Regions from separate parts of the Marinomonas sp. 63XJN7_7_ISO-PGPR-S23-202 genome, predicted to be linked through region 2. Evidence: predicted binding sites of a transcription regulator. Region 2 holds the regulator's gene; the other holds the start of a gene.

Region 1 (7,890 bases), 1.1 Mb from region 2:
CAGCCCATTCATTCAAAAACATAAGTTCAGGGGTTTTAACTCGCCCTTGACGAGTCTTTTTTGGGGCTTTCTCTCGTTTAAACATAAGGCTTACTTTTGCTCCTCTTCGCCTTCGTAACCTTTAAACTCCAACCAAATCGCATTGATGACGCCGAATGAACAGGCAAGTAAAACGCCTAAAACCCAAGCAAAATACCACATAATGTTTCTCCTTTGTGAGGTGCAAAGAACCGCACCTCACGTATGATGAATTAGTCTTAATCTAAACTACTAGTAGAGAGAGTGTTTGTTCTTCTCAATGTGTTCTTTGCTTAAGCGGCCAAACATCACTAAATGGCTCCATAAGGTGTAACACAAAATGATAGGCACAAAGATACACGCCACAACAAACATAATTTCCAGAGTATATTTGCTAGAAGTCGCGTCCCACATAGTCAAACTCATACTTGGGAAAGTAGAAGAAGGCATTAAGAACGGGAACATAGAACCACCCGCTGTGAAAATAATACCCGCAATCCCTAATGAAGAGCCGAGGAAAGCCAAACCACCTTTTTTCATGCGACTTGCAAACGCAGCCACTAGCATACCCAATACGCCAATTACAGGAGCCAACATCAATAGAGGCACTTTACTGTAGTTAATCAACCATGCGCCTGTTTCCACTTTTGCTGTTTTCATTAAAGGAGTCAGTACGTCGTTACCATTAATGGCGCTAGTAAGCACATAACCTTTAATATCATACGCTAGCCAAATACCAGCCAATACAAAGAACACGGCCCCAAGTATTCCGGTAATAGTGGTCGCTTTACTCACTCGGCGAAGCAAATCGCCCTCTGTTTTCATGAGCAACCAAGAACCGCCTTGGGTCATAATCATCATCAAGCTGACCAAACCACATAAGATGGCAAAGGGGTTCAACAAGGCAAAGAAAGAACCTGTGTAATCAACACGTAGGTATTCATTAAACTGGAATGGCACACCTTGAAGCAAGTTACCGAATGCTACACCGAAAATAATCGGTGGCACAGTGGAACCAAAGCCGATACCAAGGTCCCAGTTTCTTCTCCAACGTGGTGTCTCGATTTTAGAGCGATAGTCGAAGCCGATGGGACGGAACCAAAGCGCCGCCAATGTCAGAATCATCGCGAAGTAAAATCCAGAGAAGGAGGTTGCGTATACCACAGGCCATGCAGCAAATAACGCACCGCCCGCAGTAATAAACCATACTTGGTTACCATCCCAGTGAGGGGCAATAGAGTTGATCATCACACGACGTTCACTGTCATCACGGGTAATGATGTTTAAAAGACTCCCTACCCCCATGTCATAGCCGTCGGCGATAGAGAAACCGATCAGCAATACGCCCATCAGTACCCACCAAATGATTTTTAATAGTTCGTAATCCATCTTACAACTCCTTAGCTTGTAACTGATCGGTTTCTTTCTCTAGTGCGTAACGACCGGTATGCAGACTAGAAGGACCTTTTTTGGAGAAACGAATCATCAAGAACATTTCTGCGATCAGGAAAGAGGTATACAAAGCGATGATTGCCGCAATCGAGATCCAAAGATCTGTCTCTGTCAAACCTGACGCAGCCAAATTAACCGGTAAAATCTCACCAATGGCCCAAGGTTGACGGCCATACTCAGCCACGAACCAACCTGTTTCACAGGCAATCCAAGGCAATGGCAAACAACACATTACAATTCGTAAGAACAAACGATTCTGACCGATACGACGACGTGCGTTTTGGTAGAAAGATACTGCAAAGACAATCAGCATAATAAAGCCACATGCCACCATGATGCGGAAAGCAAAGAAGATAGGTGCAACATTTGGAATACTGTAGTTCACCGCTTCATCAATTTGCTTAGAGGTCACGTGGTTCATGTCTTTAGTAAAGGCTTTCACTAATAGACCGTAACCAAGATCCCCTTTCACTTTGTCAAAGTTTTCTTTAACAAGTGGATCGGTAGAGCCGCTACGTAATTTCTCTAGTAACTGATTAGCGTAGATACCATTGATAATACGTTGACGGTTATGCGCTTTTAACTCCTTAATCCCCTCCACTTTACCAGTGAGAGAGCGGGTTGCGATAAGACCAAGCACATCAGGAATTTTGATCGCGTACTCTGTTTCACCTAGCTTCTGATTAGGAAAACCAATCAAGGTAAAGTCCGCTGGGGCTTTTTGAGTATCCCATTCGGCTTCAACCGCTGCTAATTTTACTTTTTGAACGTCACCTAATTCATAACCAGATTCGTCACCTAAGACAATGACACTTAATACAGATGCTAAGCCGAAAGCAGATGCAATGGCAAAAGAGCGACGAGCAAAGGCCAAGTCACGACCCTTAAGCATGTAGTAAGCCGAAATAACCAGTACAAACATGGCACCCGTACAGTAGCCAGCAGAGACGGTGTGGACAAATTTCACCTGGGCAACAGGGTTAAACAACAAGGCGCTGAAATCCACCAACTCCATACGCATGGTTTCGTAGTTAAACACAGAGCCGACTGGGTTTTGCATCCAACCATTCGCTATGAGAATCCATAACGCTGATAAGTTAGAACCTATAGCAACCAACCAGGTAACGGCCAAGTGTTTGCCTTTGCTTAAGCGATCCCAACCAAAGAAGAACAAACCAACCAACGTTGACTCTAAGAAGAAAGCCATCAGACCTTCGATCGCCAAAGGCGCACCGAAAATATCGCCCACATAATGCGAGTAATATGACCAGTTAGTACCAAACTGGAACTCCATAGTGAGACCGGTTGACACCCCAAGGGCGAAGTTTATGCCGAACAACTTACCCCAAAATTTCACCATGTCCTTGTACACTTGCTTTCCTGTGAGTACGTAAACGGACTCCATAATAGCAAGCAAGAAAGACATCCCTAATGTTAAAGGAACAAACAAAAAGTGGTACAAAGCAGTTAGAGCGAACTGGAACCGCGATAAGTCCACTACAGTTTCATTAATCATAATGACTTCAACCCATTCACTTGATTGAGAAAAAGGCGAATACCGGCACTTTATCCTTAGAATATGCTCTTATTGTGATACGCCCACCGTAGCACCAAACATTTGGTACTTACTATAAGGACGGATTATAGGTTAGCCATAGTTGCGAAACATTGCGTTAGATCAATATAAAGAGACCGAAAAGAAAGAGACTCAACAAGAGCTCCGTTTATAGACATAGATCAAAAAAACACGAGTTTTCATTAATTGATTGTTTTACAAACCCTTTAATACGGTAAGAAAGACCAATTTTCCACCTATTCCAACGCAAACCTCCCTATATTGGAACAACCACTTTTTTAATAGAGAAGCAGAAGGCATAAAAACTGACACAAAATAGACATTGTCAAACATCACCAATGACTACCTAGAGATGCCAATATTCTTTCCTTTGTAAAACCAAATTTCTCATAACATTCTGGTGTACCATGCTCTGACACATGACTAACGTAATCTGTCATTCACGCGCTTTTATGTCGCCCGTTAACAAGTGAATTCATCATCAAAAGCGCCATTACACATAGAGGACTGTACTATGATCACCATCAATCATTTGGGTGTTTCCCAATCTGACCGCATTGTTTGGCTAATGGAAGAGCTTGGCTTGCCATATAAACTGACATGGTATGACCGGGACCCTAAAACAGGGGGAGCACCTAAAGAGTACCTTGCACTGCATCCCACCGCTACCGCGCCCGTTATCACTGACGGTAACCTCGTACTGACCGATTCCAATGCCATCGTAGAGTATATTTGCCAACGTCATGCACAAGGCAAGCTTTGCATTGCACCAGACAGTACCTTGTACCCTGATTACCTTTACTGGATGCAGTATCATAACCATTTATTGTCGGTGTTTTTTGGCAAAAGCGGCCTTGGTGAGGAAGGTGCAGAATCTGGCTTTGCGAAAATCCTCCAACGCCGTGAAGACAGCTACTACCAGCATTTAAACAATCACTTAGCGACCTCTGAATTTTTGGTCGGCAACGAACTCACCTGTGCTGACATTCTTATCATGTTCGATCTAACCACCTTTCCTCTTTTTGGTGGCAAAACCTTAGAGGGCTTAGACCATGTGCAAGCCTATGTCGAGCGTGTTTCCACTCGTCCAGCCTACCAAAAAGCCATGGCGTTAGCGGGCCCAAGCGCGAAAAATCCAAACGCTTAACCTAGCATTTATTGCCTTATCAATGCTTAGAAAGAAAAATCGAACAACAGACATAAGAAAGCCCATCACTTGATGGGCTTTTTCTCACTGTGACTACATTTATAGTATGCGCATGTACATACCAGAAGAGGTCGGCATTGTTGCCTTAGTAAAACCAAATTTTTCATAAAATGCTGGTGTGCCATGATCAGCCATTAGACTCACATACGCCGTCGTTGGAGCGTTTTCATGTAACCAATTCACCAGTGCCTTCATAATTAAAGAACCAACGCCCTGGTGCTGATGCTCTGGTAAAACCGCCATGTCAGTGATTTCAAAGAAGCATCCCCCATCACCAATCACTCTTCCAATACCGATTGGAAGGTTATTAGAGTACACGACAACGCCAAAAAGGCTGTTTTTTAAACCTATGGTTGCGGCCTCAACCGATTTTCTGGATAGGCCTGCTTGAAGTCGTATGTCGATATAGTCTTCTACACTTGGAATTTCATTACGAACGTCGTAACTCATCAATTTATCCTTTTACCTATTCAGTGGGATGTTCTAAACACTTCGCTTTCTACTAGCCCATGGATCTCACGACTGTGCAGCGGGATGACGAATACGGTCGCTAAGATGCCTTTGGGAAAATATAAATATCACGACTCAGCCCATCTGGAAATTGACTTCGCCTTGATTTAACGCCCCCCAAACGCTCGACCAAAGCCCTCGCGCTCTCATTTGAATCATGCATATAGGTTTCCACTTCATGCCAAGCAAATTCGTTATAAGCATGGGCAACGGCAGCGATGGATGCTTCTTTGGCATACCCTTTGCCCCTTGAGGTTGGCAGTAACCACCAAGTCAGCTCTCTTGGCCAACCTAATCCTTGCCAAAAACCACATACACCAATAATGGTTGCGGACTCTTTTTCTTTGATCGCCCAAACACCAAAGCCATCAATATACCAACCGCCCAGGTCTTCTTTTAAACGCCCCAACGCCTTACCACTGGAGATTGGTCCGCCATAAGCTTTAGAAGCTTCACCATTGGTATAAAACGCATTATATGCTTCAACGCACTCAATGCTGGGAGGTACCAATAACAAACGCTCTGTTTCAATTGTTGGAATCATAATTAACAACTTCTTCTATTCTTATATTTCTAAGCTAAGCCTCACCTTCAATGAGGATGTTCTAAAGCGCAGTTCGCTTCGTCCGCTTCATTTTCTATTTGAATGGTGGCGTGTTCGATTGAAAACTCATCGTGCAGATGGTGTTGTACGTGATGTAAGAATCCCTCTGGCGTAATGTCTTTCACAACTAAATGCACGGTTAAAGCCACTTCCGTGGTGCTTAATGGCCACACATGTAAATCGTGAATACGAACCACTTCTGGTAAATGTTCTAGATAACACCGCAATGCAGGCATGTCGATTTTATCTGGCACTGCATCTAATGTGTAGTTCATGGAGTCTTTTAGCAGCCCCCATGTTCCGATGAATATAACGGCGACAATCAGTAAACTGATCACAGGGTCGACCCATAGCCACCCTTTCCACCAGATAAGTGCCCCCGCAATAACCACACCTAACGAAACGGCCGCATCAGCCGCCATATGCAAAAATGCCCCTTTAATATTCAAGTCGTGATGGTGATCTCCCATAAATAGCAGCGCTGTCACGGTGTTGATCACCACGCCAATAGCGGCGACGACCATCATGGTCACACTGGCAACAGGCGCCGGATGAGAGAAACGAGCAATGGCTTCCCAAGCAATGATGCCCAATGCGGCCAATAGCATCACAGCGCTAATCAAAGACGCTATCACGGTGACTTTTCGAAAACCGTAAGTGCGCTTTTCGGTCGCTGCTTTTTTGCCTAATATGCTCGCTCCCCAAGCCAGCAATAAACTCAACACATCGCTCAAGTTATGTCCAGCATCCGCAATCAAGGCTAACGAGTCGGCAGCAAAACCGTAGAAAAACTCAACGGCTGTAAAAAAAACATTGAGCGCAATACCGATAGCAAACGCGCGGTTATAATGACTAACATGATGACTATGGTCGTGACTCATATAACCTCTTGTGGCAAATAAATGGGATATATTGTCTTCTAAATTATAGGAAAGCAAAGCTTGAGAAAACCACTTCGTTCACTCAATCCCAATTGGAACGGCGCAGTCTTTTGATTTGTCCTTTTTGTTTTTTTACATCTAGGCGTTTTTTCTGAGCCGAGCGGCTTGGTTTGGTGGGTCGACGTGCTTTTTGCTGTTTAATCGCGTCCAAAATCAGCGCCTTTAAGCGCATTAGGGCATCTTCACGGTTTAGCTCTTGAGTACGATATTGTTGTGCTTTTATGACAATATCCCCCTCTTTCGTCAGTCGAGAGTCACTGATGGATAATAAACGCTCCTTATGAAATTCTGGTAAAGAAGAGCTTGCGACGTTAAACCGCAGGTGAATGGCCGAAGACACTTTATTCACATTTTGACCGCCCGCTCCCTGTGCTCGAATCGCGGTTAATTCGATTTCATGATCAGGAATGGCCACCGCTAGGGAAATTTTTAGCATAAAAATAAATGATCTTGCTTTATTAACTATAGAACCAACATTGTATCAGTCTTACAGAGTGTTTGCTTTGGTGCATCGTTTCTAGGTAAATTATCGGTTACAATCCCACTCTTACCTCGAACTATTAGGAGCTTTTTTGTGACTCAATTTCGTCCTTGTATTGATCTACACCAAGGCAAAGTAAAGCAAATCGTCGGTGGTAGCCTAAATGACAAAGGCGCTAAAGAGAACTTTATCAGCGAATACAATGCGGCTTATTACGCATCACTCTATCGTGAACATGGACTCACAGGAGGCCACGTGATCGCGCTTGGTAAGGGCAACCACGAAGAAGCATTGAGTGCACTTCGCACATATCCTGGTGGCTTACAGTTTGGTGGGGGCGTCACCGCACGCAATGCTGCAGACTATCTTGAAGCAGGCGCATCCCATGTCATCGTGACCTCTTATCTTTTTAAGGATAAGGAGTTTTCATGGGATCGACTCGATAAAATCAAACGTGAAACAGGCTTGGACCGCTTAGTATTAGATCTAAGCTGTCGTCGTACAGAAGACGGCTGGTATATTGCAACAGATCGCTGGCAAACCGTTACTTCCATGCCAGTGACCCACGAAAGCTTGGTAGAACTGGCAGATCATTGCGACGAGTTTCTTATTCATGCTGCTGACGTAGAAGGCTTACAAGCCGGTATTGATGAAGAGTTGGTCTCCCTACTCGGACAAGGCTGCCCTGTGGCCGTCACTTATGCAGGCGGTGCTCGCTCTCTAGGAGACTTAAAACGCGTTAATGACCTCTCCAACGGTATTGTGGATTTAACCATTGGCAGCGCCTTGGATATATTTGGCGGTCAAGGTGTAACGCTAGACGCTTGCATCCTATGGAACCAAGCACACTCACACTCCACATGACAGGTGGTCTAAGGACCGACTTTGATAAGACTGATATAAGACAACATCCTAAAGATGTTGTCTTAACTTAATAAGTTGCTTGTTCTTAGACATCGCTACATTCAATGGCAAACCAATAAGTTGCAAGAAATACGTAGAAGTCTGACAATGCGTTTTACTCAGGCAGTTTGTGCAAAAAATTAGCAAATTAATATGTTACCGTATTTCATTACAATTTCTAGACGGTAAAAGCATTTC
Region 2 (7,890 bases):
AAAATATCATGATCTGGGATCCATTACTCATTCAAAAATACAACTTATCAGGCCCTCGGTATACCTCCTATCCGACAGCGCCGTTGTTCGATGCCTCCATTAGCAAAATTGCTCTCATCGACAGAATGTTACGACCTTCAGACGCCCCAATCAGCCTATACTTCCATATCCCATTTTGCGCCCACCTCTGTTACTACTGCGCCTGCAACAAAATTGTGACAAAACAATACGACAAAGGCGAGGAATATGTGGAACTACTTGGAGAAGAGATACGCCTACGTAGCTTAATGATTGATGCTAATCGCCCCGTGACACAACTGCACTTTGGGGGCGGCACACCAACCTTTTTGTCTGAACCACAGTGGCAACAATTATTTGATGTCATTAATCGACATTTTTCTTTGATCACAGACGGTAGCCAGGATTATAGCGTTGAGATTGATCCCCGCGAGATCAGCAAATCAAAACTAACCCTCTTAACAAATATGGGAATAAATCGCGTCAGCATAGGGGTTCAGGACTTTGACTTATCTGTCCAAAAAGCCATTCACCGAATACAGCCAGTTGAAATGGTAGAAGCGCTCGTCAATGACTGCCGCGAACTTGGCATACGCTCTATTAACTTTGATTTAATTTATGGTTTACCGTTCCAAACTTTAAACGGCTTTAAAGAGACATTGAACACCGTTTTGAGATTGCAGCCGGAACGTATTTCCGTCTTTAACTACGCCCACTTACCAGAACGGTTCCCAGCTCAAAAACGGATTCTAGACAACAGTTTGCCTTCTGCAGAAATGAAACTGCATATTCTAAAAATGACCATTGATACATTAATAGAATATGGCTACGTGTACATTGGCATGGATCATTTTGCTAAGCCAGATGATACCTTGACGGTTGCTCAAAAAGAAGGCAAATTACAGCGTAATTTTCAGGGGTACACTACCCATGCAGATACGGATTTAATTGCCTTTGGGGTATCCGCAATCAGTAACTTAAGCGGCGTTTATATCCAAAACCATACCGACCTGTCTCTTTATCAAAATAGCATAGAAAATGGTCAGCTTCCTATAATGAAAGGTTACATCAGTGATAATGATGATAGAATTAGACACAGAGTCATTATGACACTTATTAGTCAATTTAAATTAAGCTTTCAAACAATAGAACAAGAGTTTAACATCCACTTTAGAGAGTACTTTGCAGTAGAACTTGCCAAATTAAGGCAGCTTGAAGCGGATGGCATTATTGAAATTATTAGCCATCCAGAAGATACTATTATAAAAGTAACAGACAGAGGACGATTACTTATTCGCTGCGTATGCATGGCGTTCGATAAGCATTTGAACAGCGTAGTCAAGTATTCGAAAGTAATATAATCTAGGGAGAGTGAAATGCCCGCAACAACACACACACAATCACGTTTCAGCAGCAAGCTATCTTCTCAATGTCAAAATTGCAGCTTAAGCGCACTATGTTTACCCATTGCTCTGGCAGACGAAGATATCAATCGGCTAGATCAAATCATTGAACGCAAACGTCCCCTAAAAAAAGGGGAAGTGCTATTCCATCAAGGCCAGCCTTTTAGTTCTGTCTTTGCGGTAAGAACTGGCACCTTAAAGACTTTTAACATTACTTCCTCTGGGGAAGAACAAATCACTGGTTTCTACTGCCCTAGCGAGTTGGTTGGCCTAAGTGGTATTGATGATAATACTTACCCTATTTCTGCTAAAGCATTGGAAACGACCACTGTGTGCGAAATCCCATTTAGTCATTTGGAGAACCTTTCCTCACAAATTCCGTCCCTCAAACACCAGGTGTTCAAGGTAATGAGCCGTAAAATCGGCGATGACCAGCAAATGATGGTTCTTCTAGGCAAGAAAAATGCCGATGAAAAAGTGGCCTCTTTTCTGCTTAACCTATCAAATCGCTTTAAAAAACGCGGCTATTCTGCAACATCCTTCCGGCTTTCCATGTCTCGTGGTGAGGTTGGCAATTATTTGGGCTTGGCAGTCGAAACCGTTAGTCGTGTAATCACACGCTTCCAAAAAAATGAATTAATCCAAGTAGATGGCAAAGAAATATCCATTATTGACCTTCCAGAAATGCAAAAACTCGTGGGAGTTGCGCCTGATTGTGGTAAAATAGCTCAGTTTTGAACTACAAACTAGGCGCACTTTGATTATGCTTTATGATGATTTCTACGTTAAGTCATTAATTCGTTCTGTTGAAGACTGGCCAAAGCCAGGCATCAACTTTCGAGATATCACTCCTATTTTTAGCGACCCAAAAGGTATGCGCATGGTGGTCGATGCCTACGTGCATCGCTACATTACCAGCGATATTACTCATATCGCTTGTATTGATGCTCGGGGCTTTCTCATCGCAGCAGTACTTGCGTATGAACTACAAAAGCCGCTGATTTTGATCCGTAAAAAAGGGAAATTGCCTGGCAAAACCATTTCACAAGCATATGACTTAGAATACGGTTCCGCTGAGCTGGAAATTCAGGAACACTCAGTAAAAGCAGGCGATAGTGTTTTGTTATTTGATGACCTGATTGCCACAGGCGGCACTCTATTAGCTGCTATTGAGCTTATAACGAGCCAAGGTGCAGAGGTTAAAGAAGTGGCCGCTATTATTGACTTGCCTGACTTAGGCGGAAGCCAAAAACTCCAAGATAGAAACATACCCGTTTTTAACCTGTGTGCATACGAAGGCGATTGACTGCGCATCTGTCTCTCTTTCTAAAGACTGAAGCTTGATGCACGAGAAAATCAATCAATAAAAAAGGTGGCATTAGCCACCTTTTTTATTTATGCACCTTTAAAAAGCCACATCGGCACCGACAGAAACGCCATCATTACTTTTTTGACGCTGACCACTTTTGTATATGGCCTCTGTCGCACCATAATTAACAAAAACACGGGTGTTGTGCGTTGCCATATACTCGAGGCGAGCGTTATAAGTATACATATGATCCAATCGAGAAATCGTTAGCACCTCAGGAGAATAATAACCCGAAGCGTATATGCTTAAACGATTTGCCATAGGGAAGGTATAACGATACCAACCACCTAACGCAACCGCCAATGCAAGATCATTATTTTCGCCTTTTAAGTCAGAATCTAGAGCATAAAGACGCGCTCCCAGTCCAACCTGCAATGGACCAGTCGCATTTGTGTCCCGAATACCCAGTCCAGCATAAAGTGAAGAGGTATCTTTATCCGTATCGTGCGTTCCCCCCGCATCGATTGAAAAAGGGCCTGCATCAATACTAGCATCCGCCTTCAACAAATCGTTTCTTAAGTCCACGCTAGCATTAGAAGCCAATACCATGGAAGAGCTTAGCAACCCTGCGGTCAACAATAGTGCTTTATTGCTTAGTTTCATTAGAACTTTCCTATAGTGAAATAATATTCAATTTATTAAATGCATCTTCTGATTGTTTTAAGCCTTTAAAGTCAAACAGATCATTATCAGCAAGATGGGAAGGCACCACATTCTGCATAGCGGTAAACATAGAATCGGCTCTTCCCGGATAATCTTTTTCCCATTGCTGAAGCATATCTTTAACCACTTGCCTTTGCAGGTTCTCTTGTGAACCACATAAGTTACAAGGAATAATGGGATAAGCCTTCAGATCAGCAAACGCTTGAATGTCTTTCTCCTTACAATAAGCTAATGGCCGAATAACCATATGCTTTCCATCATCGCTTAACAGTTTAGGCGGCATAGACTTTAACTTACCACCGAAAAACATATTTAAAAAGAGCGTCTCAAGTATGTCATCTCGGTGATGACCTAAGGCAATTTTAGTCGCGCCAATCTCTTCCGCAAACCCGTAAAGTGAACCACGACGTAAGCGAGAACATAAGCCACAAGTGGTCTTACCTTCTGGAACGATTTCTTTGACGATGCTGTAAGTGTCTCTCTCTAAAATATGATAATCGACACCCATTTCGTCAAGGTAGGCTGGTAACACATGCTCAGGGAAACCGGGCTGTTTTTGATCTAAATTCACAGCGATGATGCTGAAATGTATGGGGGCGCTGGCTTGTAAATTTCGTAAGATATCAAGCATAGTATAAGAGTCTTTACCGCCAGACAGGCACACCATCACCTTGTCACCTTCTTCAATCATGTTAAAGTCAACAATGGCCTGACCTGTCAAGCGTCTTAGACGCTTTTGCAGCTTATTAAACTCAAGTTTTTCTTTCGGTTTGTTAGATAAATCCATTATGTACACGCTATAAACTAAATGCCGCTATCTTACTATAATCATTATTTTGTCGCATTAAAAAAGCAGCAACTTGATAAAAAGCTTGCACATCATTAACGCTTTGACAAGCTATCAACAAAATGCAACTTAGTCCCGCACAGCTTGCAAATATACTCAGTGCCTTTTTGTGCTCTAGTATGACGCTGTTTGGTGAAAGTATGCGTTTGACAATGACATTGGTAGTAATAACTGTGTTTTGGAGGAGGAACATCGAAGCTGTGGGTACGTTGTGGCGAAAGTCCATACACCTTGTGCATCACAGCCTGCCATTCTTTACCATGCGGTCGCACATCATTTCCGTATATCTGAAATACAATAATATGAGCAACCTCATGGGGCACAACCGTGTCCAAAAAATCCTGAGGGTTTTGCTGGTACATATACGAATTAAAGCGCACTTCATTTTTATGCAAATGCGCAGTGCCTGCTGCTCGACCCTTTTGCCGTAGATTCACATTGGGTAACTTAAACTCAGTACCGAAGAATTGATTTGCTCTGCTTATGCAATCGGCAACTTTTCGTTGTATCGTGGCGAGAGGCTGTTTTGGCGCATCAGACTCATAGGCTTCATTACTCATATCGAAAGAAAGTTGGCTTTTTGCATACATTGGCCCTATTCCTCGTTTGTTCTTACGTCATGCATGATGGTTAACAATTGGTCTGCGCAAGAAGAAATTGCTTCAACGGATAGCCCTGTTAAACGACTCAATGAGGCGACATTGCTCGGTTTATGCTGTTGTACTAGTCGCAATTGACGATCAGACAAGGGATTATTTTGATCCCGACTTTTCCACGCTTTTAATTTGTGCCAATCCGTCAGTTCCTTATGAAGCCTATTCTCATCTAATATTGGATAATAACGCTCATGGGGCAAAAGTATTTGTTCTTCCCCCTTCAATACTCGCTTGGCCTTTTGATTCATGTGCACACAAAAAGTGGTTGAATGGTCTATTTTGATATAACCAAATCCAATTAAATGTCGAATCACCGATTTCCATTGTGTGTCGGTAAACTCTCTACCTTTCCCAAATAAAGGCAGCGTTTCACCATGAATTTTCATAACCGCTTTGCTGCGTTTTCCAAGCAGAACATCAATAAGCACCGAGAAAGGCTGGATCCCTTTTGTATAGTAAATAAGAGAAAGCATTTTTTGTGCCGCAATGGTTGCGTTTTGCTCAGAAGACGGCGACAAACATCGATCACAGTGCCCACAAGGCCCAATCTCTTCCCCGAAATGTGCGAGAAGGTTTTTGCGTCGACATCCTCGACTTTCAAGCACTTTAAAAAGTGCACTCAATCGATCATGGCTTTCATCATCACCAAATTGTTGCGCCTGTAGCATATCCTGAAGCCCGTATAATAATAAAGACTTTGCAGGCTTACCATCCCTGCCAGCACGACCAACCTCTTGAAAGTAGGCCTCTGGGCTGCTCGGCAAATCGTAATGAATAACAAAACGAATGTTGGCCACATCAATGCCCATACCATAGGCAGTGGTTGCCACCATAATGACACCAGACTCATTAAGAAAACGCTGATGATGCGTTTGTTTATCCTGTTCTTGCATTGCCGCATGGTAAGGCAAGCTGGTTAATCCAAGACTCTCAAGCCAACTTGACAATTCTTGGGTTTTTTTCCGTGAGCGACAATAAATAATGCCCTTTTCACCCGCCATTTCATGATGCAAAAAATACAGTATTTGTTGTTTAGCTTTACGCTTTTGAGCTATTTGAATCTCAATATTCACCCGATCAAAGCTGTTTTTTAATAATAAACACTCACTGATTTGTAGAGAATTTTTAATAGTCTGAATCGTTCTTTGATCGACCGTGCCGGTTAACGCGATAATCGGAACCTTAGGAAAAGTGGCGCGAAGCCCACCAAGTTGACTGTATTCTGGCCGAAAGGCCTCTCCCCATTGAGCGATGCAATGGGCTTCATCGATGGCAAAAATAGAAATTTGAATATCTTTTAAAAAACCCATCACGGTTGGCTGCACAATTTTCTCAGGCGACATAAAAAGCAAATCCACTTGATCATGCCGCAGCGCCCATACCAAATCGTCTTGCTCTTCAATATTTAAAGCAGAATTAAAAAAATAGGCGTTAACACCTGCTTTTCGGAGCGTTTCTACCTGTTGCGCCATTAACGACAAGAGTGGGCTAATGATAATGCCAATACCCTCTCGTATTAATCCTGCTGACTGGTAGACTAAAGACTTACCACCGCCAGTAGCGGCCATCAATAAAACATCATTACCCGAACAGAGGGCATCAATGGCTTCCTCTTGCAGGGGACGGTAGGCTTGGTAGCCGAAACGGGAAAGTATTGTGTGTTTGCTTATCATAAGAGAATTATCTCTCAAGTAACGCTATTGTGCATCGATTTTCAGACGCTTTTTCGCTAGAATTCGCCACTTAATTCGCTTATATCACTTTTAAAGTTTTAGGAAGTCTCATATGGCACACCAACCTCTTGATGATCTTGAGTTAGATACAATAGAAACCTTTTTAGAATCCGATCGAGTTCATGAAGAATGTCAAAATTTCGTAATGGCTCATGGTTTTTTAACCGCTCTGGCCATTTGCCCCTCCCAGTTTAATGAGGAACAGTGGCTTCCTGTCATTTTTGAGGAAACCCCAAACTTTGAAAGCCCAAAAGAAGAGAAGCAAATTACTCAGCTAACGTCTCGTTTATTTGTTGATATCCAAAAAGAGCTTGAGTCAGAAGAGGGCTTTCTTATTCCATGCGAATTAGAAATGGGACCAACACCAGAAGAGCTAAGCGAACTTCAAGAATGGGCCACCGGTTTTATGGAAGGCGTCTTCATGACAGAAACATTCTGGTTTGAAACTGAAAAAGAAGAAGTAGTGGCTGAACTTTTGCTGCCTATTATGGTGGCCTCTGACTTATTTGACGATGAAGAAGTAATGCAGATCAGACAGAGCGAAAAACTCACTCAATCCTGTATTGAACAAATTCCTGAAGTCGTAACAGATCTCTTTCTCGTGCTGAGAACCGAACCGGAAAAGCGCCCAACACCTGCAGCATCCAAACATGCTAACAACAAACAAGCAGGCCAAAAATCCAAAAATAACAAAAAGAAAACAAAACCCAAGAAGCATTAATAGCGGAACAACGCTCTAACCTATAAAGATAAAAGCGATGATCCTCCTCAAGTATTATCGCTTATTTTCGGACTCTTTTTTTCTTATCGCGACAAATGTTATATCATCTATCTGCTCTGAATGGCCTTGGTATTGAGATAGCCTATTCTTTAGATCATCTTGTGCTTGAGCTAAATCGGCATTGGCATAACAGACCGAGACTAGCGCCTCCAAGGACTCTGCTCCTAGCATCTCTCCAGCCTCATTTTTTAACTCAGAGACCCCATCGGTCGCGATAACTAAGGTATCTTCTGCAGCAATATTGAACTCACCTAACGTGCTATCAAACTCAGATGGCCCTAAAATTCCTAATGGCATGTGCATAGACTGCAAATAGTCGAGCTTACCATCTTGGCGACGGATATACGCCTTGGGCATACCGCCCCCCCAAAAGAACAAACGACCACCAGGCTTAATTAATACGATGTAGGCCGCGCAAAA

What was found. Region 2 encodes FNR, which switches genes on or off when oxygen is low (the NO sensors DNR and NnrR bind a similar motif). Its sites were predicted from a motif close to TTGATNTANATCAA; they were not measured.
Region 1: a site for FNR is predicted at 3,198-3,211, ahead of AC0VYG_RS06905 (cytochrome ubiquinol oxidase subunit I). Genes of this name have one in related genera too.

The regions. Positions count from the first base shown of each region.
Region 1 covers NZ_CM149677.1:1,503,539-1,511,428, reverse strand. The annotation lists gene cydD (thiol reductant ABC exporter subunit CydD) at 1-85, opposite strand, end outside; gene cydX (cytochrome bd-I oxidase subunit CydX) at 91-201, opposite strand; gene cydB (cytochrome d ubiquinol oxidase subunit II) at 271-1,407, opposite strand; gene AC0VYG_RS06905 (cytochrome ubiquinol oxidase subunit I) at 1,409-2,986, opposite strand; gene AC0VYG_RS06900 (glutathione S-transferase family protein) at 3,561-4,193, shown strand; gene AC0VYG_RS06895 (GNAT family N-acetyltransferase) at 4,293-4,703, opposite strand; gene AC0VYG_RS06890 (GNAT family N-acetyltransferase) at 4,804-5,307, opposite strand; gene AC0VYG_RS06885 (cation diffusion facilitator family transporter) at 5,355-6,248, opposite strand; gene arfB (alternative ribosome rescue aminoacyl-tRNA hydrolase ArfB) at 6,331-6,744, opposite strand; gene hisA (phosphoribosylformimino-5-aminoimidazole carboxamide ribotide isomerase) at 6,883-7,653, shown strand.
Region 2 covers NZ_CM149677.1:2,571,762-2,579,651, forward strand. The annotation lists gene hemN (oxygen-independent coproporphyrinogen III oxidase) at 9-1,379, shown strand; gene fnr (fumarate/nitrate reduction transcriptional regulator Fnr) at 1,395-2,159, shown strand; gene AC0VYG_RS11855 (adenine phosphoribosyltransferase) at 2,185-2,727, shown strand; gene AC0VYG_RS11860 (YfaZ family outer membrane protein) at 2,827-3,393, opposite strand; gene ttcA (tRNA 2-thiocytidine(32) synthetase TtcA) at 3,404-4,240, opposite strand; gene AC0VYG_RS11870 (SprT family zinc-dependent metalloprotease) at 4,336-4,890, opposite strand; gene AC0VYG_RS11875 (RecQ family ATP-dependent DNA helicase) at 4,896-6,629, opposite strand; gene AC0VYG_RS11880 (YecA/YgfB family protein) at 6,742-7,410, shown strand; gene AC0VYG_RS11885 (SpoIIE family protein phosphatase) at 7,465-7,890, opposite strand, start outside.